DNA from 3 places in the Mesorhizobium sp. M0152 genome. Region 3 is predicted to be linked to each of the others. Evidence: predicted binding sites of a transcription regulator. Region 3 holds the regulator's gene; each other region holds the start of a gene.

Evidence for each region. The regulator PhoB, encoded in region 3, activates phosphate uptake and scavenging genes when phosphate is short. The targets are predictions, from matches to a motif close to TGTCATNNANCTGTCAT.
Region 1: a site for PhoB is predicted at 4,701-4,717, ahead of NKJ26_RS10845 (alkaline phosphatase D family protein). Genes of this name have one in related genera too.
Region 2: a site for PhoB is predicted at 5,771-5,787, ahead of olsB (l-ornithine N(alpha)-acyltransferase). Genes of this name have one in related genera too.

The regions. Positions count from the first base shown of each region.
Region 1 covers NZ_JAMYTH010000008.1:10,816-17,953, forward strand. The annotation lists gene NKJ26_RS10815 (TPM domain-containing protein) at 1-638, shown strand, start outside; gene NKJ26_RS10820 (GNAT family N-acetyltransferase) at 775-1,281, shown strand; gene ppa (inorganic diphosphatase) at 1,392-1,925, shown strand; gene NKJ26_RS10830 (hypothetical protein) at 2,012-2,605, opposite strand; gene NKJ26_RS10835 (TetR/AcrR family transcriptional regulator) at 2,649-3,266, opposite strand; gene NKJ26_RS10840 (MFS transporter) at 3,341-4,624, shown strand; gene NKJ26_RS10845 (alkaline phosphatase D family protein) at 4,790-6,364, shown strand; gene NKJ26_RS10850 (hypothetical protein) at 6,437-6,718, opposite strand; gene typA (translational GTPase TypA) at 6,917-7,138, shown strand, end outside.
Region 2 covers NZ_JAMYTH010000031.1:1,071-8,208, reverse strand. The annotation lists gene NKJ26_RS25035 (phosphoadenylyl-sulfate reductase) at 1-124, shown strand, start outside; gene NKJ26_RS25030 (DUF934 domain-containing protein) at 285-818, shown strand; gene NKJ26_RS25025 (DJ-1/PfpI family protein) at 1,039-1,659, shown strand; gene NKJ26_RS25020 (fatty acid desaturase) at 1,799-2,818, opposite strand; gene NKJ26_RS25015 (hypothetical protein) at 2,936-3,238, shown strand; gene grpE (nucleotide exchange factor GrpE) at 3,377-4,012, shown strand; gene NKJ26_RS25005 (trimeric intracellular cation channel family protein) at 4,134-4,766, shown strand; gene olsB (l-ornithine N(alpha)-acyltransferase) at 4,832-5,719, opposite strand; gene NKJ26_RS24995 (response regulator) at 5,892-7,138, opposite strand, start outside.
Region 3 covers NZ_JAMYTH010000021.1:98,768-105,905, forward strand. The annotation lists gene NKJ26_RS20945 (sugar ABC transporter permease) at 1-488, opposite strand, end outside; gene xylF (D-xylose ABC transporter substrate-binding protein) at 634-1,674, opposite strand; gene NKJ26_RS20955 (ROK family protein) at 1,944-3,185, shown strand; gene phoB (phosphate regulon transcriptional regulator PhoB) at 3,519-4,208, opposite strand; gene phoU (phosphate signaling complex protein PhoU) at 4,227-4,934, opposite strand; gene pstB (phosphate ABC transporter ATP-binding protein PstB) at 4,972-5,796, opposite strand; gene pstA (phosphate ABC transporter permease PstA) at 5,812-7,128, opposite strand; gene pstC (phosphate ABC transporter permease subunit PstC) at 7,125-7,138, opposite strand, start outside.

The DNA of each region.
Region 1 (7,138 bases), on a different contig from region 3:
TGGCAACACGACCGATCACCCCCCAGGACCATGAGCGCGTCGCCGACGCCATTCGCGCCGCCGAGGCATGGACGGACGGAGAAATCTATTGCGTCGTGGCCCATGCAAGCGGGAGCTACTTCTTGCCGGCCGCCCTCGTGGCGGCGCTTGGCACGCTTTTCGTCAGCCTCGCCGTCGCCTACGGTCTCGAAGCATGGTGGCTTACTATCCGCCTGCCGCACTTCGTCCTCGCCCAACTTCTGGCGCTGGCCTGCGTGCTGTTGCTGTTATGGGCCTTTCCCGCGCTGCGCATCCATATGGTGCCGAGGCGGCTGCGCTATCAGGCCGCGCATGACAACGCCCTGAAACAGTTCCTTGCCCGCAACGTCCATCGCACCACGGCGCGCACCGGCGTGCTGGTCTTCGTCTCGATCGCCGAACGCTACGCCGAGGTGGTCGCCGATTCGGGTATCGACGCCAAAGTTGGCCAGCATGTCTGGGACGAAGTGGTGCGTGACCTGACCGCGCATGCCGGCGACGACCGGCTTGCCGAAGGCTTCATCAAGGCGATCGAGACGGTGGGGGCCGTGCTGGCGGAGCATTTCCCGGTCACGCCGGGCGACTTCAACGAGCTGGACGATCATCTGGTGGAGATCTGAGAGCCGTCCTGTAGCATTCAGCCGGCCCTGTAGCATTCAGCCGGCCTGGCACCGGTGTCATGATCGTGTGAGAAAGCTGGCGGCGGGCCGCGCCGACTCTTGCAATCGGCCGATGCGGGTTTATGGTTAACAAATCATGAATACGCTGACGATCGATATCCGAAAAGCCGAGCCGCGCGACGCTGGCGCCATCGCCGAGGTGCACCTGCAGGCTTGGCGCGGCGCTTATTCGGGCATCATTCCGCACCGCACCCTGACGTCGATGATCAACCGCCGCGGCGCCGACTGGTGGGCCAATGCGATCCGCCGTGCCGCGACCGTTCTGGTCGTCGAGATCGGCGGCACGATCGCCGGTTATGCGACGATCGGCAAGAATCGCGCCCGGGAACTCAAGCAGCAGGGCGAAATCTACGAATTGTACCTGCGCCCGGAATATCAGGGCATCGGGCTCGGCAGCCGCCTGTTCAAGGCGGCCAGGGCGCGCCTGGCTGATCATGGGCTGAAGGGCATGGTGGTGTGGGCGCTGGAGGACAACCAGAACGCGATCGCCTTCTATGCTGGCGCCGGTGGCCGCGACGTCGCCGAAGGCGTGGAAATATTCGAGCAGAAAGCGCTGAAGAAAGTCGCTTTCGTCTGGCAGTGACGTTCCGGCCTTTCCGTCGATGCCTTCCGATCGTCCTCAGCACCATTCGCCGCATTGCACCATGACGCGTCCCCCGGTATCGATCTGGGAAATCGAGAGAGGGACAAGCCATGCGCATTGAAGCCATAGCCATCGGAAAGAATCCGCCTGAGGACATCAACGTCATCATCGAGGTGCCGATCGGCGGCGAGCCGATCAAGTACGAGATGGACAAGGAGGCCGGCACGCTGTTCGTCGACCGGTTCCTGCACACCTCGATGCGCTACCCCGGCAATTACGGCTTCGTGCCGCACACGCTGTCGGGCGACGGCGATCCGATCGACGTGTTGATCTGCAACACGCGCGCGCTGGTGCCGGGCTGCGTCATCAATGTCAGGCCGATCGGCGTGCTGATCATGGAAGACAATGCCGGCCAGGACGAGAAGGTCATCGCGGTCCCGTCGCCCAAATTGACGCTGCGCTACGAGAACGTCACCGAATACACCCATCTGCCCGACATCACGCGCCAGCAGGTGCAGCACTTCTTCGAGCACTACAAGGACCTCGAACCCGGCAAATGGGTCAAGATCGAAGGCTGGCACGATTCCAAATACGCCAAGAAGATGATCGTCGACGCGATCGAGCGGGCGAAGGCGAGCAAATAACCGACTGCTTGCGCTCCGCAGACTACGAACCTCGCTCCGCCCAAGGATGACGAAGTTGCTGGCGCGGCGGCTAATCCCCGATGTGCCTAATTATCCACCCGGCCGAAAGCCGGCACATTGCCGATGACGGTGTGCCTGTCCTTGCCGCAGGCGAAGGTTCGGGCCTTGTCATCGGCGAGTTTGCGCGCCTGGTCGTTGGCGGCGGGGTTGCCGGTGGCCAGGACAAGGCCGACGGTGCAGCCGTCGCGCGTATCCATCTGGCCGACCTTGGCGACGAGCAGCACCTCGGTCGGCTTTTTCTCATCCTCGGGATTGCTGACCGTGCGGCGATGGATGGCGGCAAAAGGTACGGCCTTGTCGCCATTGGTCTCGATGCGCCATTCGATCTTGGCACCTGACGAATTGAAGCCGGAAAAGCTCTCCCAGACCGACACCATGTCGCCGCCGGGCGGAAAACCGTAGAATAGCGATTCGCGGGCGTCGTCATAGGCGACCAGCACGGGATAGCCACGATAGCCCGAACAGGCGAGATCGGACCAATCGCCGTCGCCCTGTTCCGCCTGAGCGTAGGTCACGCAGTCCTTCTTCCAGTCGAGCTCGGTGTAGGCGCTCGATATGTCGCCGGCATGTGCCGCCTGGCAGGCGCCGGCGAGGATGAGCGGGATCAGCAGGCTGCGCATCGCGGACGTCTCCGTTGCAGGGGACCCAGCGTAGCGCCTGTCGCTATTTCTTCAAGCTCGCTTCGATCAGCAGGTCGGCGTTGCGGGCAACCGTATGCGCCGGGCCGCCGAGGCCGAACAACTGGCCGCTGATATAGGCACCCTCGATCAGGAGCAGCAGCCCATCGCCCAGCGTGTCGGCGTCTTGCGCGCCCATCGCCGCTGCCATGGCGCGCAGCCGGCGGCGCAGTTCCTGCTTGTTGGCCTCGCTGACGAGGCGCGCCGGATGACCGCGCTCGGGGTACTCCACCGCCGCGTTGGTCATGCCGCAGCCGCGGTAATCCGGGCGCTGCGTGCGCTTGCCGACCCGCGTCAGGAAGGCGCGGATCTGCGCGCGCGGATCGCCGGGATGGGCGTTCACCGCCTCGTCGAAGCGCTCCCAGAACTCGAGATCGTATTGCCTGAGGTAGGAAGCGGCCAGTTCGTCCTTGGAAGGAAAGCTGCGGTAGAGGCTCGGCTTGGTGACGCCGGCGCGCTTGACGATCTCGTCGACGCCGATCGCCCTGATGCCTCGCCGGTAGAACAGGTCGTATGCCACATCGAGGATCTTCTTGGCAGCCTTCGGAGGAGCCGGTGCATGTCCGTCGCTGATGGTCAGTTCAATATTTTTGTCCGTTCGCATGGCGAGTCTCGATTGACAATGTTACCGATCGGTACGTATACATGCTCCCATCTTGCAACGTACCGGTCAGTAACATGATAACTCAATCCCGTCCATTTGGCCAGCGCTACGCTTTCGTCGTGGTTGGCGTCATCTTCCTCTGCCTGCTGATCGCGGCCGGGATGCGTTCCGCGCCCTCCGTCATGATGTTGCCGCTGGAAAACAGCTTCGGCTGGCGGCGCGACGTCGTTTCCCTGGCTGCCGCCGTCGGCATCTTCCTCTACGGTCTGACCGGGCCGTTCGCGGCGGCGTTGATGGAGCGGATCGGGCTGCGCCGCACGCTGCTTGCCTCGCTGGTGGTGATGTCGGGCTCGACGGCGCTCAGCCTGTTGATGACCAAGCCGTGGCATCTGCTGATCACCTGGGGCGTGTTTTCCGGCATCGGTTCAGGCGCGGTCGCCACGGTGCTCGGCGCCACCATCGTCAATCGCTGGTTCAAGACCAATCGCGGCCTGGTGATGGGCTTGATGTCGGCCTCCAGCGCCACCGGCCTGCTGGTGTTTCTGCCGCTGCTTGCCGCGCTCGCCCAGTCGGGCGGCTGGAAGCCGGTCGCCATAGCCATTTCCATTGCCACCGCCTGCCTTCTGCCGCTGGTCTGGCTGCTGGTGCCGGAGCGGCCGGCGTCGATCGGCATGGTGCGTTATGGCGCCGAGGCGGATGACGTGCCGCCGACCTCGCCGGCATCGCAAGGCAATTTCCTCGCCCATACGCTCTCGACGCTGCGCCGCGCCGCCGGCACGCGGGTGTTCTGGTACCTGTTCGCCACCTTCTTCGTCTGCGGCTTCACCACCAACGGGCTTGTCGGCACACATCTGATCGCCTTCTGCGGCGACATGGGCATTGGCGAGGTGCAGGCCGCCGGCCTGCTGTCGATGATGGGCATCTTCGACCTGATCGGCACGACGCTGTCGGGCTGGCTCACCGATCGCTTCGATCCGCGCAAGCTGCTCGGCGTCTACTACGGCATCCGTGGTCTGTCGCTGATCTATCTTCCTTATTCCGGCTTCTCGGCGACCAGCCTGATCATCTTTGCCGTGCTCTACGGCCTCGACTGGATCGCCACCGTGCCGCCGACGCTCAGGCTCGCCAACGAAGCCTTCGGCGACCGCAGCGGCCCGATCGTGTTCGGCTGGATCGTTGCCGGCCACCAGGTCGGTGCTGCGACCGCTGCTGCTTTCGGCGGCACCATGCGCGAACTGCAAGGCAATTACGAGCTGGCCTTCCTCATCGCCGGCATGACGGCGATTGCCGCGGCGTGTATTTCGCTGCTGATCAACACCAGCCGGCCAGCCTTTGATCCGGAGCCGCAGGCGGCGTAATCGCCGTTATTGCGGCGCCGTAGGCAATGCTGCCGATCTCTGCCCTCTGGGGGAGACCGGCGGCTTGCCTGTTCACTGTTATCAAACCTTCACGATTTCGAGATGCGCCTGAAACATTGACGCTGGACCTTGATGGCAACGTTCAACGCCATCCAGGAGACAGCCATGAACAAGCTCTCGATGACCCGCCGCGCTTTCGTCACTTCCGCCAGCGCCGCTGGCCTGGTCGGCGTTTCGAGCCTGGCGCTGCCCTATTATTCGCGCGCCAACCAGCGCCCGGCTTTCACCTATGGCGTCCAGTCCGGCGATGTCGATGCCACCAGCGGCATGGTGTGGACGCGCACGGATCGCCCGTCGCGCGTCATGTACGAAGTGTCGTCGACGGAAAATTTCACCGACGCCACCAGGCTCGCGCCGCTCGACACGTCGCCGGCCAGCGACCACACGGTGAAGCGGCTGCTCACCGATCTCGCCTCCGATCAGGACATTTTTTATCGAATGACAGCGGCCGACCTCGCCGACATCAACGTCGTCTCGGAGCCGATCGTCGGCCGTTTCCGCACCGCGCCTGCTTCCAAGCGCGACATCAGATTCGCCTGGTCGGGCGATACCGCGGGTCAGGGCTGGGGCATCGACGAGACCGGCATGAAAACCTACGCCACGATCGGCAAGCACACGCCCGATTTCTTCCTGCATTCGGGCGACACCATCTATGCCGACGGCGCCATGAAGGAGGAGGTCGACCTGGCCGGCGGCGGCAAGTGGAAAAATGTCGTGCTGATCGACGGCAAGCGCAAGGTCGCCGAGACGCTGGACGAATATCGGGACCAGTGGAAATACAACATGATGGACAGGCACGTGCTGGGGCTCAGCGCCATCTGCCCGACCTTCTACCAGTGGGACGACCACGAGGTGCTGAACAACTGGTCGGATTCGAAGGACCTGAGCGCCGACAACCGCTATACGGAGAAATCCATCCATGTGCTGGCGGCGCGTGCGGCGCGCGCCTTCCATGAGATGACGACGATCCGCTACGAGCCGTCGGAGCCGGGCCGGGTCTATCGCAAAATTGCCTACGGACCGCTGCTCGATGTGTTCTTCCTCGACATGCGTTCCTATCGTGGCCCCAACGGCCCCGACATGCAGGACGAGATGACGCCGCAATCGCGCATGCTTGGCGAGCAGCAGACGAAGTGGCTGAAGCGCGAGCTGGCGAATTCCAAGGCGACCTGGAAGATCATCGCCGCCGACATGCCGCTGGGCCTCGTCGTCTGGGACGACGCCGCCAAGAAGTCAGGCGCGGAAGCCGTCAGCAATGGCGACAACGGCCTGCCAAAGGGCCGCGAGCTTGAAATCGCCGACCTGCTTCGCTACATCAAGAACGCTGGCATCGCCAACACCGTCTGGCTGACGGCCGACGTGCATTACACCGCCGCGCATTACTACAATCCCGACAAGGCGCGGTTCCAGGATTTCAATCCGTTCTGGGAATTCGTCTCGGGCCCGATCCATGCCGGCACGTTCGGTCCGAACGATTTCGACATGACGTTTGGTCCGGAGCTGAAATTCATCAAGGCGCCGACCGCCGAGCAGGGACAGAACCTGCCGCCATCGGCCGGGCTGCAATTCTTCGGTCTGGTCGATATTAGCGGCGCCAGCGAGCAACTGACCGTGCGGCTGATGGATCGCGACGACAACGAGCTCTACAAGGTGACGCTGGATCCTGTGCGCTCGGCGTAAGAATTTGGCTTCGGTCGAAACGCTGCGGCGAAGGATCACGGCGGAACGGCGATCACCGCCCGCCGGCGGCAGTCAGTCCGGATAGCAGGCGGCCGGGATCTTCGGCCACACCGCGCTGTCGCAGCCGGCGTCCCTCTGCCGCTGCTTGAAGGCGGCGCTGACGGGGCCGGTAACGATGGGATCGACGCCGTCGGGCGCGTCGGCGAACATCTGCTGTGCCGTCCGCGGTTCCGGCGGCAAGGCCGGGTTTGCTTCCTTCAGGGCCGCAGCCGATTGCGCCGCACCGGCGGCAAGCAGCACTGCAAGCGCGGCCCATGCGAGAATATGCTGCAATCTGGTGACTGGATCGGTCATGACGTTCGAACTGCCCGGGGCCAAAAAAGGTTCCCACCTTGGTTAACAAAATCATCTCGCACGAGGATGCTTAAGATTTGATGAGTATTTGGTATTCCGCTTCCCCTTTCGCAATTGCGAAAAACCCTGTATGAGCCGCGCAACCGAAAGAGGCGGCGCCATTTGGCTTGCTGCCTGCAACGCTCCCGAGACCAGAACATGAAACTCCGTAATATCGCGATCATCGCGCACGTCGACCATGGAAAGACCACCCTGGTCGATCAGCTTTTGAAGCAGTCCGGCTCCTTCCGCGACAACCAGCGCGTCGCCGAGCGCGCCATGGATTCCAACGACCTCGAAAAGGAACGCGGCATCACCATCCTGGCCAAGGCGACCTCGGTCGACTGGAAGGACACCCGCATCAACATCGTCGACACGCCC
Region 2 (7,138 bases), on a different contig from region 3:
CTGCACGCAGCCCGTGCAGCCGGGCGAGGACGCGCGCAGCGGCCGCTGGGCAGGGCACGCCAAGACCGAGTGCGGCATTCATCTGTCGGGACTGGAGAAGTCGCTGACCGACGCATCACTTTAGGCTATGCTGATCAGGTGATGCCGGCCTGCAAACGCTGGTTTCCTGCGCTTCCGGTGCTCACGTACCCAAAGTACGCTCCGCTCCGGTTCTGGGAACCATCGTCCGACGCGGCCTGACCTGAATCTCAACGCTCCCAGGATTTGGGCTTAGGAATTTTTTGATGACCGAACCGACGACACCAGAGACCCGCCTCTGGACCCCAAAGGGTTTTCGCGAGGATGAGTGGGCTCATGCCGAAAGCGCTGACGCGCTGTCGGGCAATGGCCGCTTCATTCTGCCGCTGCAGGCATTCCTCGATCTTGATCCGCAGGTACGCCGGTCCGCCAAGGAGCGCATCGGCGTCATGCTGCAGCCCGGCGACCAACTCGAGAAAATCGCGGATCTGCTTGACCAGCTGTCGCTGGTGGCGCTGGCCTTCCCGGCCTTCAGCGACGGCCGCTCCTTTTCCAAGGGCGAGTTGCTGCGCGGCCGCCATCATTTCGAGGGTGCTGTGCGCGCCACCGGGCAGGTGCTGGTCGATCAGTTGCCGCACATGCTGCGTCTCGGCTTCGACGAGTTCGAGATCTCAAATCCGGTGCTGTTGAAGCGTCTGGAAGAGGGCCGCACCGGCGGGCTGGGGGTCTATTACCAACCAGCCGAAGTGCCGGAGCTTAAAGGGCCGAAGTATTCCTGGCGGCGGATGCGCAACAGCTGAGCCGCGACAGTTCAAGATTCCCGACCCGGGTGTCCCGCAACGTTTGGTGAACCAGCCGTTGGCTAATAGCGATCGGAAGACAGCTTCTACCCAAACCAGGGCTTGCTCATTCTGGTCTTACCGATCGTGCAATTCACGCTTTCCCTTTCGCGGTCCTCCCCTTAGGATTAGGCCTATTATTTCGTAATGCGAAATAAATAGCCGCAAGGGAGGAACCGGGATGGCTGGCAAGAAGATATTGATGCTCGTTGGCGAGTTCAGCGAGGAGTATGAGATTTTCGTCTTTGAACAGGCCATGCATGCCGTTGGCCATACCGTGCACGTCGTCTGCCCCGACAAGAACGCGGGTGACGTCCTGAAGACGTCGCTGCACGATTTCGAGGGTCACCAGACCTATACGGAAAAGCCTGGTCACGACTACATCCTCAACAAGACTTTTGCCGAGGTGAAGCCGGCGGAGTACGACGCCGTCTACGCGGCGGGCGGGCGCGGCCCCGAATACATCCGCATCGACAAGCGCGTGCAGGCGCTGGTGCGGCATTTCCACGAGGCCGGCAAGCCGATCTTCACCATCTGCCATGGCGTGCAGATCCTGATCGCGGTCGACGGAGTGGTGCGCGGCAGGGAAGTGGCGGCACTGCATTATTGCGAGCCCGAGGTGACGCTGGCCGGCGGCATCTATATCGACGTGGCCCCCACAGGCGCCCATGTCGACGGCAATCTCGTTTCGGCCAAGGGCTGGCCGGGCCTGTCCAATTTCATCCGCGAATGCCTGAAGGTATTGGGCACCGAAATCCGCCATGGCGAGATATTGATGCGCGATGAGCGCCAGGCGGCCTAAACAGGGAAATCGCCAAGCCGCCGCGCCCATGGCGCGGCGATCCGGCTAGCGGTTCACGGCTCCACGGAAGCGTCGAACCGCTCTGTCTCCGGTTTTACGCCCGGACCGAGATCCGTTGCGCACTTTTCCTGGAATTGCCCTAAATTGCCAGCGCTTCGCGGAACGACACCAGCTTGCGGCGGTTTTCGTCCCACAGTGCGAGTTTTACGCAGCGCAGGCTTTCCAGCAGTGTGATGCGGCCAATGCCGCGCAGCTCCGGATAATCCCGCAGCACTTCCTGCAGCCGGTAGCACGGCACCTTGGCGGAGAGATGGTGGACATGGTGGACGCCGATATTGCCGGTGAACCAGTTCAGCAGCGGCGGCAGGTCATAATAGGACGAGCCGTGCAAGGCGGCGTGCTGGAACTCCCATTCGGAATCGTTCGCCCATTGCGTCTCTTCGAACTGATGCTGGACGTAGAACAGCCAGATGCCGGCCGAACCAGCGAGGATGACGATCGGCAGATGGACAACCAGGAACGCGCCCGGACCGACGAACCAGATGAGAACGGCCGCGGAAATGGCAATGGCGAGATTGGTGGTCATTGAAGACACCCAGGGCGTCAGGCCGCCCCGCATCATGCCCAGGGGCAGTCGTTGCTCGAAGATGAACAGCCAGATCGGCCCCAGTCCGAACATCACCAGAGGGTGGCGATAAAGACGATAGGCGAGGCGGCCTCGCCATGACATCTGTCGGTATTCGGCTACGGTCAGTGTCCTGATGTCGCCGACGCCGCGCTCGTCCAGATTGCCGGCGCTGGCATGATGCGTCGCATGCGCGCGCCGCCAGCAGTCGTAAGGCGTCAGCGTGAGAACGCCAAGCGCGCGGCCGATCCAGTCGTCGGCATAGCGATTGGCGAAGAAGGAACCATGGCCGCAATCGTGCTGGATCATGAATATCCGCACCAGGAACCCCGCCGCCGGGAGAATGAGGATCAATCCCCACCAGTGGCCATAGGCATAGGCAGCCGAGGAGAGCGCCCAGAGCGTAACGAAAGGGATGAGTGTGATGGCAAGTTCGATGGCGCTGCGCCGCCGGTCAGGCTTCTTGTAGCGCGCCAGAACTTTGAGCCATGCGCGCTTGCTGTTGGCCGCCGCCTCGGGGGAAATCATGTTCATCGTAAAACATAGGCGGCGGCGGGGCCGACCGCAAGCCAAGATCACGCAAAGTTACTGTGCGTAATTGTCGCGCGACGGATCGGATGTGAAACCCGGGCTCGGCGCCATGAATCGACCATGTCGCTATTGGCGGCCGACGGCGATGTTGCTTTCCACGCTGTCGAGGCGCTTGAGCTGTTCCCTGAAACGTTCGGGAATCTCGACTTCCGCGCGAAACGCCGGCAGGGTCCGCAGAAAGCGCTTCATCGCTTCGGTGCCGAACTGACGCCTGATCTCGACGGCGAGCCTTTCTCCTTTTTCGCCCTTGTTGCGGCTCATCACTTGGAATCCTGTGTCGGCTGCGAAACTCCTCCGGCAGGCAAATGGTTCCCCGATCACGGGGTCGTGGCAAGCAACGCCGAGGGCTATGGTAAAATTTGAATTAAGATCGAAGCAATCGCGCCGTTGCAGCCGCGTTCCGGCCGATGGCCTCCAACCGTGCTTACCCCTTGATTTTTGGCTGCCGAACCTCGATATCGGGCACAAAATCCACACTATTCGAAATGATGGGAAACGGCGATGAGCGACCAGGCAAAAGACGAACGCGCGCCAGATGAGGTCGAGCCGACCGAGGCCAATGCCGAGCGCACGGAAGGTGGCGTCGACGGCGATTATGAAGCGCTCGTGCGGTTGCTGAAGGAAAACGAGGAATTGAAGGACCGCGCGCTGCGCGTAGCGGCCGAGATGGAAAACCTGCGCCGCCGCACCGCGCGTGACGTGCATGACGCGCGCACCTACGCGGTTGCGAATTTCGCCCGCGACATGCTGTCGGTGTCGGACAATCTGCGCCGGGCGCTCGACGCCATACCGGCCGAGGCCAAAGCATCGGGCGATGCCGGCTTCAAGGCGCTGATCGAAGGCGTCGACCTGACCGAGCGCGCCATGCTGTCGGCCCTGGAGCGGCACGGGGTCAAGAAGCTTACTCCCGAAGGCGAGAAGTTCGATCCCAATTTCCATCAGGCGATGTTCGAAGTACCCAATCCCGACGTGCCGGCCAACACGGTGGTCCAGGTCGTGCAGCCGGGCTATTCGATCGGCGAGCGCGTGCTGCGCCCGGCCATGGTCGGCGTAGCCAAGGGCGGCCCGAAGGTCGCGGCTTCCGAAGCGCCTGTCGAGCCGGGACCGGTCAATGAGCAGGCCGAGAAGGATGCGTAAGTCAAGGGAATAGGGAATAGGCAGTAGGGCAGTAGGGCAGTAGGTAAACGGAGCCGTATCAATCGTACGGCTTCGTGATAATTCTAATCCTATTCCCTATTCCCTATTTCCTTGGCCCGCCATGAACCCGATCGCGCTTCTCGACTATGCCGGCGTTGCCGTCTTCGCCGCGACCGGGGCGCTTGCCGCCTCGCGCAAGCAGATCGACATCATCGGTTTCCTGTTCCTGGCCAGCGTCACCGGAATCGGCGGCGGTACGTTTCGCGATGTCATCCTCAACCTGCCGGTGTTCTGGGTCGCCAACCCCAGCTATGTGCTGATCTGCGCGGCGGTTGCGGCGTTGGTCTTCTTCAGCGCGCACCGGGTCGAGTCGCGCTGGAAATTGCTGCTTTGGCTCGACGCTGTCGGTCTGGCTGCGTTTTCGGTGATGGGCGCCGCCAAAGGCCTTGCCATCACTGGTTCGCCGGTCGTTGCGACCATCACCGGCGTGCTCACTGCCACCTTCGGCGGTATCCTGCGCGATCTGCTGGCCGGCGAACCGTCGGTGCTCTTGCGGCCTGAAATCTACGTTACCGCGGCACTCGCCGGTGCGGCCCTGTTCACGCTCGGGGATCTTGCCGGGCTGCCGCCCCTGGCGTCTGGGCTGATCGGCTTTGCCGCGGCCTTCGTGGTGCGCGGCGGCGCGCTCAAATTCGGCTGGGCCTTTCCGTCCTACAAGAGCCGGCCCGGTCGACGGCCGGAAGATATTCCGTGAGAATGAGGGCGAGTAGGGAGTAGCAGTTCGCAGAATTGCGGCGTAGCTCTCGCTATTCGCCAGCATCAGGCAGCGAAGCGCTGCGCCTCTCCGCCATAGTAGTTGACGTAGCGGGCGCCGATTTCCTTGACCGGCATCACCACGAAGACGTCGACCGTCGAGAATTCGCGGTCGACGACGCAGCCGTCGCCGATGCGGGCGCCGACGCGCAGGTAACCCTTGACCAAAGGCGGCATTGCCGCAATCGCTGCCTTGGCATTGACTGCCTCGATCGGCATCAGATCCATCGAGCAGTAGCGCCCCGACACGGCGCGCACGTCCCAGGCCGAGTTGGTCCGGCAATGGTGGGCAAGATAGGTGAGCGCCTCGGCATGCGCCGCCGGCACGGTGCCGTGGAAGGAGGCGCAGCCGGTCATCACACCGATTTCGTAATGGTTTATGTAGGCCCAGATGCCTTGCCACAACGCCTCGATGGTGCGCTTGGAGCGGTATTCGGGCAATACGCAGGAGCGGCCGAGTTCGAGAAAGCGCTGGCCTGGGTGGCGGGCGATGAGCTTGGTCAGCTCGAATTCGCCTTCGGAATAAAAGCCTCCTGCGGCGGCCGCGATCTCTTGCCGCAGCAGCCGGTAAGTGCCGACGATGCGGCGGTGTTCGGGGCCGGAAAGCGAGGTGTCGAAGACGAGCAGATGGTCGCAGTGGGGATCGAACCGGTCGGCATCACGGCGATCCTGCACCGGAAACAGATCCTTCCTGGCGCCTAGTTCGTCGTAGAACACCCGGTAGCGCACTTCCTGCGCGGCCGCGATCTCGGCCTCGTTGCGGGCGAGCCGCACTTCGAGATTGCCTATGCGGCCGAGTGCTGCGCCCTTCATGACGGAATCGACCTTACGTCCGGCGAGCAAGGCGCTGCTGCCGTTCGGCCGAGTGTCACATTCCGGCATAACTGTATGCACGAGTGATTCTCCTTCGAGCCATCCCTCTTGGCACGGGGATACGGTGTAGGTGCAACAGGATTGTGACAGTACCGTGATACGAGGTCGCGGGCAATACTTCGTCGGCTGGCGAATGCGGTCAACCGGCTATGCTACATAAGGAACTGTCGCCCGCGTGCCGGAGAAAACCGGCTCAGGCGGCGACCTGTCCTTCGACGGCGTTGACCAGGGCGTCGGGGTCGAGCGGCTTGGTGACGAAGCCGCTGGCGCCGTGGGCAAGCACGGCATGGCGGGTTTTTTCCTGGCTGTCTGCCGACAGCACCATGATCGGCACCGGCGGCACGGCTGTTTCCTCCTCATGGCGGCGAATGGCGGCAATGGCGTCCAGCCCGTCCATGACCGGCATGTGCAGGTCCATCAGCACCACATCGAAACGCTGCTTGTGCCCGGCGCCGATGACGGCCTCGACGGCGGCCTTGCCGTTGCCGACCACCTTGACCCGATGCCCCGCTTTCAGCAGCGTGGCGCGGGCAAGCATGGCGTTGATGTCATTGTCCTCGGCTATCAGCACGGACAGGCCCTGTTGGCGGTCGCCGGCGGCGCGAAACGCCGCGGTGCGGCGCTTTTCCGGCTGCGGCTGGGCAGGTGCCGGCGCATGGCTGCTCAGAAGGACACGCAAAAGTGTCCCGCCGCGCACCGGTCGGGCAAGGAAGGTCGCATAACCGTTGGCGCGGAATTCGCCAAGCATGCCGCGATCGGTCGGCGCGATCAGCGTAATCGCCTCGCAATCGGAAAAACCGCTCTGGCGTAGCCGCTTGAGCAGCCTGCCGTCACCGCCTTCCATCGCCGCATCGATCAGAAGCACGTCGCAGCCGTCGGCTAAGGACGCGGCCTGCGCGACCGTGGTGGAGACATCGGCCGCGCCGCCGCTGGCACGAATGGTCATTGCGATGGCGTCGGCCTCGGTGGCATTCTTGGACAGGATCACCGCGCGCCTGCCGGCAAGCGCGTTCAGCCGGCTCTGTGGCGGCTCGGTGGCCGAAATGGCGGGAATTTCGAAGACGAATTCCGATCCCTGGCCAAGCCGGCTGGAGACCGAAATCGTGCCGCCCATGGCGGCCACCAGGCGCCTGGAAATGGCAAGTCCCAAACCCGCCCCGCCATGGGTGCGCGTCGAGGTGCCGTCGGCCTGCTCGAACTCCTCGAAAATGCGCTCCATGTCCTCGTCGCGCAGGCCGGGGCCGGTATCGGCGATGGTGAAGCAGATGCGATCGGTCGTCTCCGTGCGGGCGCGCGCGATGCTGACCAGCACACCACCGCTGTCGGTGAATTTGATGGCGTTGCCGATGAGGTTGAGCAGCACCTGCCTGACACGGCCTGGATCGGCCGTGATCATCTGCGGTACGTCAGGCTCGACGTGGCAACCCAGACCAATGTCCT
Region 3 (7,138 bases):
AGATAGGCGATGATGAAACCTTGAAAAGCGCCGATCAGCAAGCCGAGCGCCAGGCCGATGACCAGCGCCAGAACCCAGATCCACGGATTGCCGAGTTCGAGCCCGACAAACCGCACCAGGAAATGCACTTGCGCAAAGCCCATCACCATGCCGATCAAGCCCTCGGCGGAGCCGACGGACAGGTCGATATTGCGCATGACGATCACCAGCACCATGCCGCAGGCCATGATGGCGACCGCGGATGTCTGCACCGACAGGTTCCACAGATTGCGCGGCGTGAGAAAGGTACGACTGTCGAAATCGAACGGATTGACGCCGAGGCGCAGGCTGGAAATGACGTGCAGCCCGATCCAGATGACCAGCAGCGCGCCGATCATGCCGAGCATGCGGGTATCGATCTCGGTCGCCTTCAGGAACCGGGCGACCGCGCCGAGTTCCGACGCGCGCGCGGTGTCGCCCTGCGGGGTAGTGGACGTGATGTCGGTCATGATTTCCTCGCACCGGCTGGCCGTCTGACGCGGATACCGAAACCCAGCCTAGAAGCTATCCGCCTGATGCGGAAAAACAAATCTTTTTGAGAAAACGCCGCGGCTTGGGGCCGCGGCGTTGAGAATGCAGGAAGAGGCCAGCCCTTTAGTTGCAGGCCGCGACGCTGCCGGCGGCGACACCCGCGCAGACCTCGTCCTTCTTGATCCAGCCTGCGTCGATGACGAGGTTGAGATTATCCTTGGTGATGGCAACCGGGGTCAGGAACAGCGACTTGACGGTGTTGCCGCCCGGGGTCGTGAAGTCCTTGGCGCCGGCGATCTCGGCCGTCTTCTTGCCGTCGGCCAGCTGCGAGGCGATCTCGGCGGCGGTCTTGCCGAGCTCGCGAGCATCTTTCCACACCGACACGGTCTGCGTGCCGAGCGCGATGCGGTTCAGCGCGGCGTGGTCGCCGTCCTGGCCCGAGACCGGCACGGTGCCGGCAAGACCTTGCGCCGTCAGCGCCGCGACGACGCCGCCGGCGGTGCCGTCATTGGCCGCGACCACGGCGTCGACCTTGTTGTCGTTGGCGGTCAGGAACTGTTCCATGTTCTTCTGGGCGTTGGCAGGCAGCCAGCCGTCCGTGTAAGCCTCGCCGACATTCTTGATCTTGCCGCTGTCGATAGCCTCCTTGAGCACTTCCATCGAGCCCGAGAACAGGAAATCGGCATTCGGATCGGAACCCGAGCCCTTGATGAAGACATAGTTGCCTTCCGGCTTGGCCTTGAACACTTCGCGGGCCTGCATGCGGCCGACTTCCTTGTTGTCGAAGGTCAGGTAGAAGACGTCCTTGTTCTCGATCAACCGGTCATAGCCGACGACCGGAATGCCTTCGTCCAGCGCCTTCTGCACCGCCGGGCCAATGGCCGAAGCATCCTGCGCCAGGATGATCAGCGAGTTGGAGCCCTGCGAGATCAAGCTCTCGACATCGGTGAGCTGCTTGCCGGGATTGGACTGCGCGTCGGCGGAGATGTACTTGTCGCCGGCTGCCTCGATCGCCGTTTTCATGGCGGCTTCGTCGGTCTTCCAGCGCTCTTCCTGGAAGTTGGACCACGAAACGCCGATGACCTTGTCCTTCGCCTGGGCGACCGACGCAAGCGTCAGCGACATGGCGACACCCGCCAGGATGGCAGCTGTGAATCTTCTCATGTTATCCTCCCTGCGCCGCGTAAGGCGCGACCAAACTGGCCCGAAGGCCGGCACAGAGGCTCTATTTTTTCGAGCCTCGAAAAAACACTGGTCCATCCCCGGAACGCTGTCAACATCGATTCTGATGGATTTTGATGTCCTCTCGAATTTTTTTCGAGCCCCGAATAAATAATGACAGCACCGCATGCTTCTGCCAGTATTTGCCCACGTTGCCGGCAGCGTTCGAGGGACAGGAAGAACCACGGCGACAGGGAGGATATGAGAGAAGCATGTCGGTCGGAATCCGTCACGACGATTTGCGTCGGCGCAACCGGGCGATGGTGATCGCGGCCGTACGCCGTGCCAGCCAACCCTCGCGCACCGAGATCGCCGCGACCACCGGCCTCAGCCACTCGACCATATCGGCGATTTCCTCCGACCTCATCGGCGAAGGCATCCTGACCGAGGGCAAGCCGAGCGAGACGGGCTCGCTGAAACGCGGGCGCCCACAGGTCGGCCTCGGCCTCAACCCGGAGGCGGCGGCGGTGATGACCGTGGTGCTGTCGCTGAACTTCCTGTCCGTCGCCGTCATCGACTATGCCGGCCAGGTGATCGCCGAGGAGCAGCGCCGGCTGGACACGCTGACCATGGCGCGCGAGGCGCTGATCGGCGAATGCGTCGCCATCGTGCGGCGCCGGATCGAGGACCCCGACCTCGACGTCCGGCGCGTCGCCCGCATCGCGCTGGCGATCCAGGGCATCACCGACACCGATGCGCGGTCCATGCTGTGGTCGCCGATCACGCCGCAGACCGATATCGCCTTCGCCGACATACTCGAGGCCGAGTTCGGCATTCCCGCCACCACGGAGAATGACTGCAACATGATGGCGGTGGCGCTGCGCTGGCGCGATCCCCAGCGCTATCGCGACGACTTCATCGCCATCCTGCTTTCCCACGGCATCGGCATGGGCCTGGTGCTGAAAGGCGAACTGTTCACCGGCACCCATTCCTCGGGCGGCGAGTTCGGCCACATGATCCATCGGCCAGGCGGCGCGCTCTGCCGCTGCGGACGGCGCGGCTGCGTCGAGGCCTATGCCGGCAATTATGCGATCTGGCGCAATGCGAGGCAGCTTGGCGAGGACACCGAGCCGGTCGACGTCAGCGACGCCGACATGCGTACGCTGGCGGCCTCGGCGCGCGAAAAAGACGGACCGGAGCGCGAGGCCTATCGCAAGGCCGGCGAGGCGCTCGGCTATGGCCTCGGCAGCCTGTTCGCGCTGATCGACCCGGCGCCTGTCGCCATGGTCGGCGTCAGCGCCGCCGCTTTCGACCTGATCGAGCCGGCCTTGCGCGAGGCCATCGCCCAGACCGCCGGCGGCCAGCACTCGGAATCGATTTCCTTCGACACCGAGCCCAACGAACTGCCGCTGATCAGGGAAGGTTGCGCCATGCGCGCGCTGACCTTCGTCGACCAGGAGATTTTCGCGCCTGGCGTGCAGGCGAGAGCTGGCACTGGAAAGAACGTAGCCTGAGTGGCGTCCGCCGTCGATGCCGCAGACCATCGTCGATTTTGGATATTGCCGAAGTCGTCCCAATGTCGTCATCCCAGGGCGCAGCAGGAGCGAAGCTCCGTCGCGGAGACCCTGGGATCCTGCCGCGACCGTAGTCGTGGAGTGCAGGGGAGCAGAATTCTGCATCGTGGCAGCACTCCGAAGTCGCGGCACAGGATCCTCGGGTCTGCGCTGCGTCGCTACGCTCCTTGCTACGCCCGTGGATGACGAAGTGACTGCCGTTTTCGGCTAGTCGCAAAACCTCCGAGACCCGCCTTCGGAAGCCCAATCTGACGGAACTTCCGCGCCAAAGACCTAATCTTCCCTGATCGCGTAGCCGGCGCCGCGAATGGTGCGGATGACATCGGGCATGCGGCCATTGTTGACCGCCTTGCGCAGCCGGCCGACATGCACGTCCACCGTGCGCTCGTCGATGTAGATCGTCTCGCCCCAGACATTGTCGAGCAGCTGGCTGCGCGAGAACACGCGGCCGGGATGGCGCATCATGAATTCGAGCAGGCGGAATTCGGTCGGCCCGAGCCGGATCTCGCTTTTCTTGCGATAGACCCGGTGCGATTCGCGGTCGAGCACGATGTCGCCGACCTTGAGCACGCTGGACAGCACTTCCGGCTTGGCGCGGCGCAGCAGCGCCTTGACCCGGGCCATGAATTCCGGCGTCGAGAACGGCTTGACCAGATAGTCGTCGGCCCCGGTGGAAAGGCCGCGCACGCGGTCGCTTTCCTCGCCGCGCGCCGTCAGCATGATGATCGGCAATCGCTCGGTCTCGGCGCGCATTCGCAGGCGCCGGCAGAGTTCGATGCCGGAAACCGCCGGCACCATCCAGTCGAGCACCAGAAGGTCCGGCACGTTTTCCTGCAGCCGGATCTCGGCTTCGTCGCCGCGCGTCACCACCTCGACCTGGTAACCCTCGGATTCCAGATTGTAGCGGAGCAGCACGCCTAACGGCTCCTCGTCCTCCACCACCATGATGCGTGGCGCGATCATCGCCCGGTCACCCCGCCGTCAGGCCGCCGGCGCCGACATCGCCGTTTCGTCCTGCTTCGGACGATTGGCGGGCAGTTGCGTACCGGTCAGGACATAATAGGCATTTTCGGCGATGTTGGTCACGTGGTCGCCGATGCGTTCCAGATTCTTGGCGCAGAACAACAGATGCGTGCAAGCGGTGATGTTGCGCGGATCTTCCATCATGTAGGTCAGCAGTTCGCGGAACACCGAGGTGTATTTGACGTCGATGCGCTCGTCGTTGGCCCGCAGCGTCGTCAGCGCGGCGGCATCGCGCGCCGCATATTCCTCGATCACGCCCTGCACCTGGATCAGCACCAGCTGCGCCATCGCATCGATGGAATGCGACAGGTCACGCGGCGTGGCGGTGAGGCCGACCGTGCCGACGCGCTTGGCGATGTTCTTGGCAAGATCGCCGATGCGTTCGAGGTCGCCGGCCATGCGGATCGAGCCGACGACGTGACGCAGATCGTCGGCCATCGGTTGACGCTTGGCGATCAGCGTGATGGCGCGGTCGTCGAGCTCGCGCTGGCGCGCATCCATGATCGCGTCATCGGAGACGACGCGTTGCGCGAGAGCGTTGTCGGTGTTCAGCAGCGCTTTGGTGGCGCCGCCGACCATCGAACTGGCGAGGTCGCCCATGTCGCTGATCAGCCTGCTGATCTGCCCTAGATCCTCGTCGAAGGCTGCGACTGTGTGTTCGGCCATGACCTTGTCCTCGTGTCTGTAAATTCGCCCGGACTGCTCAACCGAACCGGCCGGTGATATAGTCCTGGGTGCGCTTGTCGTCGGGAGTGGTGAACATCTTGTCGGTAGCGCCCTCCTCGACCAGATAGCCGAGATGGAACATCGCCGTGCGCTGCGACACACGCGCTGCCTGCTGCATCGAGTGGGTGACGATGACGATCGTGTAGTTCTGGCGCAATTCGTCGATAAGTTCCTCGACGCGCGCGGTGGCGATCGGGTCAAGCGCCGAGCAGGGCTCGTCCATAAGGATCACCTCTGGCGAAACCGCGATGGCGCGCGCAATGCACAGGCGCTGTTGCTGGCCGCCGGAAAGACCGGTGCCCGGCTCTTGCAGGCGATCCTTCACCTCGTTCCAGATCGCCGCCTTTTTCAGGCTCGATTCGACAATCTGGTCCATGTCGGCCTTGCCCTTGGCCAAGCCGTGGATGCGTGGACCGTAAGCGACGTTCTCGTATATCGACTTCGGGAACGGATTGGGCTTCTGGAACACCATGCCGACGCGAGCTCTGAGTTCGACGACGTCGATGTTTTTGTCGTAGATGTCCTCGTCGTCCAACGTGATCCTGCCGGTTACCCGCGCCGAGTCTATGGTGTCGTTCATGCGGTTGAGGCAACGCAGGAAGGTGGATTTGCCGCAGCCGGAGGGGCCGATCAGCGCCGTCACCTGGTTCTGGCGGACGTCGAGATTGACGTCGAACAGCGCCTGCTTCTCGCCGTAGAACACGCCGACCTTGTCGCCGCGCATCTTGATCACTTCGTTCGACTTGGCGCTCATCTTGTCGCCCACTGCGTTTTCGAGGGACTGTTCGGTCATGATGTTCATACCAGATGCCTTCTTTTACCAGCGCCGTTCGAAGCGGCGCCGCAGCACGATCGCTGTGATGTTCATGGCCATGAGGAAGACGAGCAGGATGATGATGGCACCCGACATGCGCTCGACGAAGGCGCGCTCTGCCTCGTTGGCCCACATGTAGATCTGCACCGGCAGCGCCGTGGCCGGATCGAAAGGCGTCTTCGGATAGTCGGCGACGAAGGCGACCATGCCGATCAGCAGCAGCGGCGCGGTTTCGCCGAGCGCCCGCGCCAGGCCGATGATGGTGCCGGTGAGGATGCCGGGGGCGGCAAGCGGCAGGATGTGCTGAAACACCATCTGCATCTTGGACGCGCCAAGGCCGAGCGCCGCCGAGCGGATCGATGGCGGCACGGCGGCCAAAGCGGCCCGCGTGGCTATGATGATCGTCGGCAGCGTCATCAGCGTCAACACCAGGCCGCCGACGAAAGCGGCCGAGCGCGGCATGCCGAGGAAATTGATGAACACAGCGAGTCCAAGCAGGCCGAAGACGATCGACGGCACCGCCGCCAGATTGTTGATGTTGACTTCGATCAGGTCGGTGAGACGGTTCTTTTTGGCGAATTCCTCAAGATAGATCGAAGCCGCGACGCCGATCGGCAGCGCCAAGAGCAGCACGATCACCATCATGTAGAACGAGCCTATGATCGCCACGCCCATGCCCGAGGTTTCCGGGCGGCTGGAGGCGCCATAGGAGAACAAACCGGTGTTGAAATGCTCGGCCATCAAGCCCTCGGCCTTGAGCTTGTTCATCCACGCAATCTGCTGGTCCGACACCTTGCGGCGCGCTTCGTCGACACCGAGATCGATCTGGCCTTTGAAGGCGGAGTCGAGATTGGCGGCGGCGAGGATATCGACGTTCCGCGTCGTGCCGATGACCGACGGGTCGGCGGCGACGATGTCGCGCAGCTGGACGCGGGCACCCTCCGACAGGAACCCCTTGAGCTTCATGACCATCGGCTTGTTGGCGGGATCGATGCCGAGCTTGGCGATCAGCGCGTTGTCCGCAAGCTTGGGATAGTTTGCCTTGATCAGCACGCTCGAATCGGTGGCGCGCTTATTGGAGGGATCGATCACCTTCTCGTCGAAGCTGATCGGCAGCGTCACCGTCGTCTGCCAGAAGGCGGTGTAGCCCTTGGAGACGATGGTGACGAGCATGATGGCGAGGAACGCCAGGCCGACCGAGATCGCCAGCACGCCATAGATGCGGAAGCGGCGTTCCGCTGCGTAGCGGGCCTTCAGACCGATGTCGCGGCGCGGATGAGCTGCCGCCGGGACCACAGAACCCATGGGGATGTCGGTCATTCGTACTGCT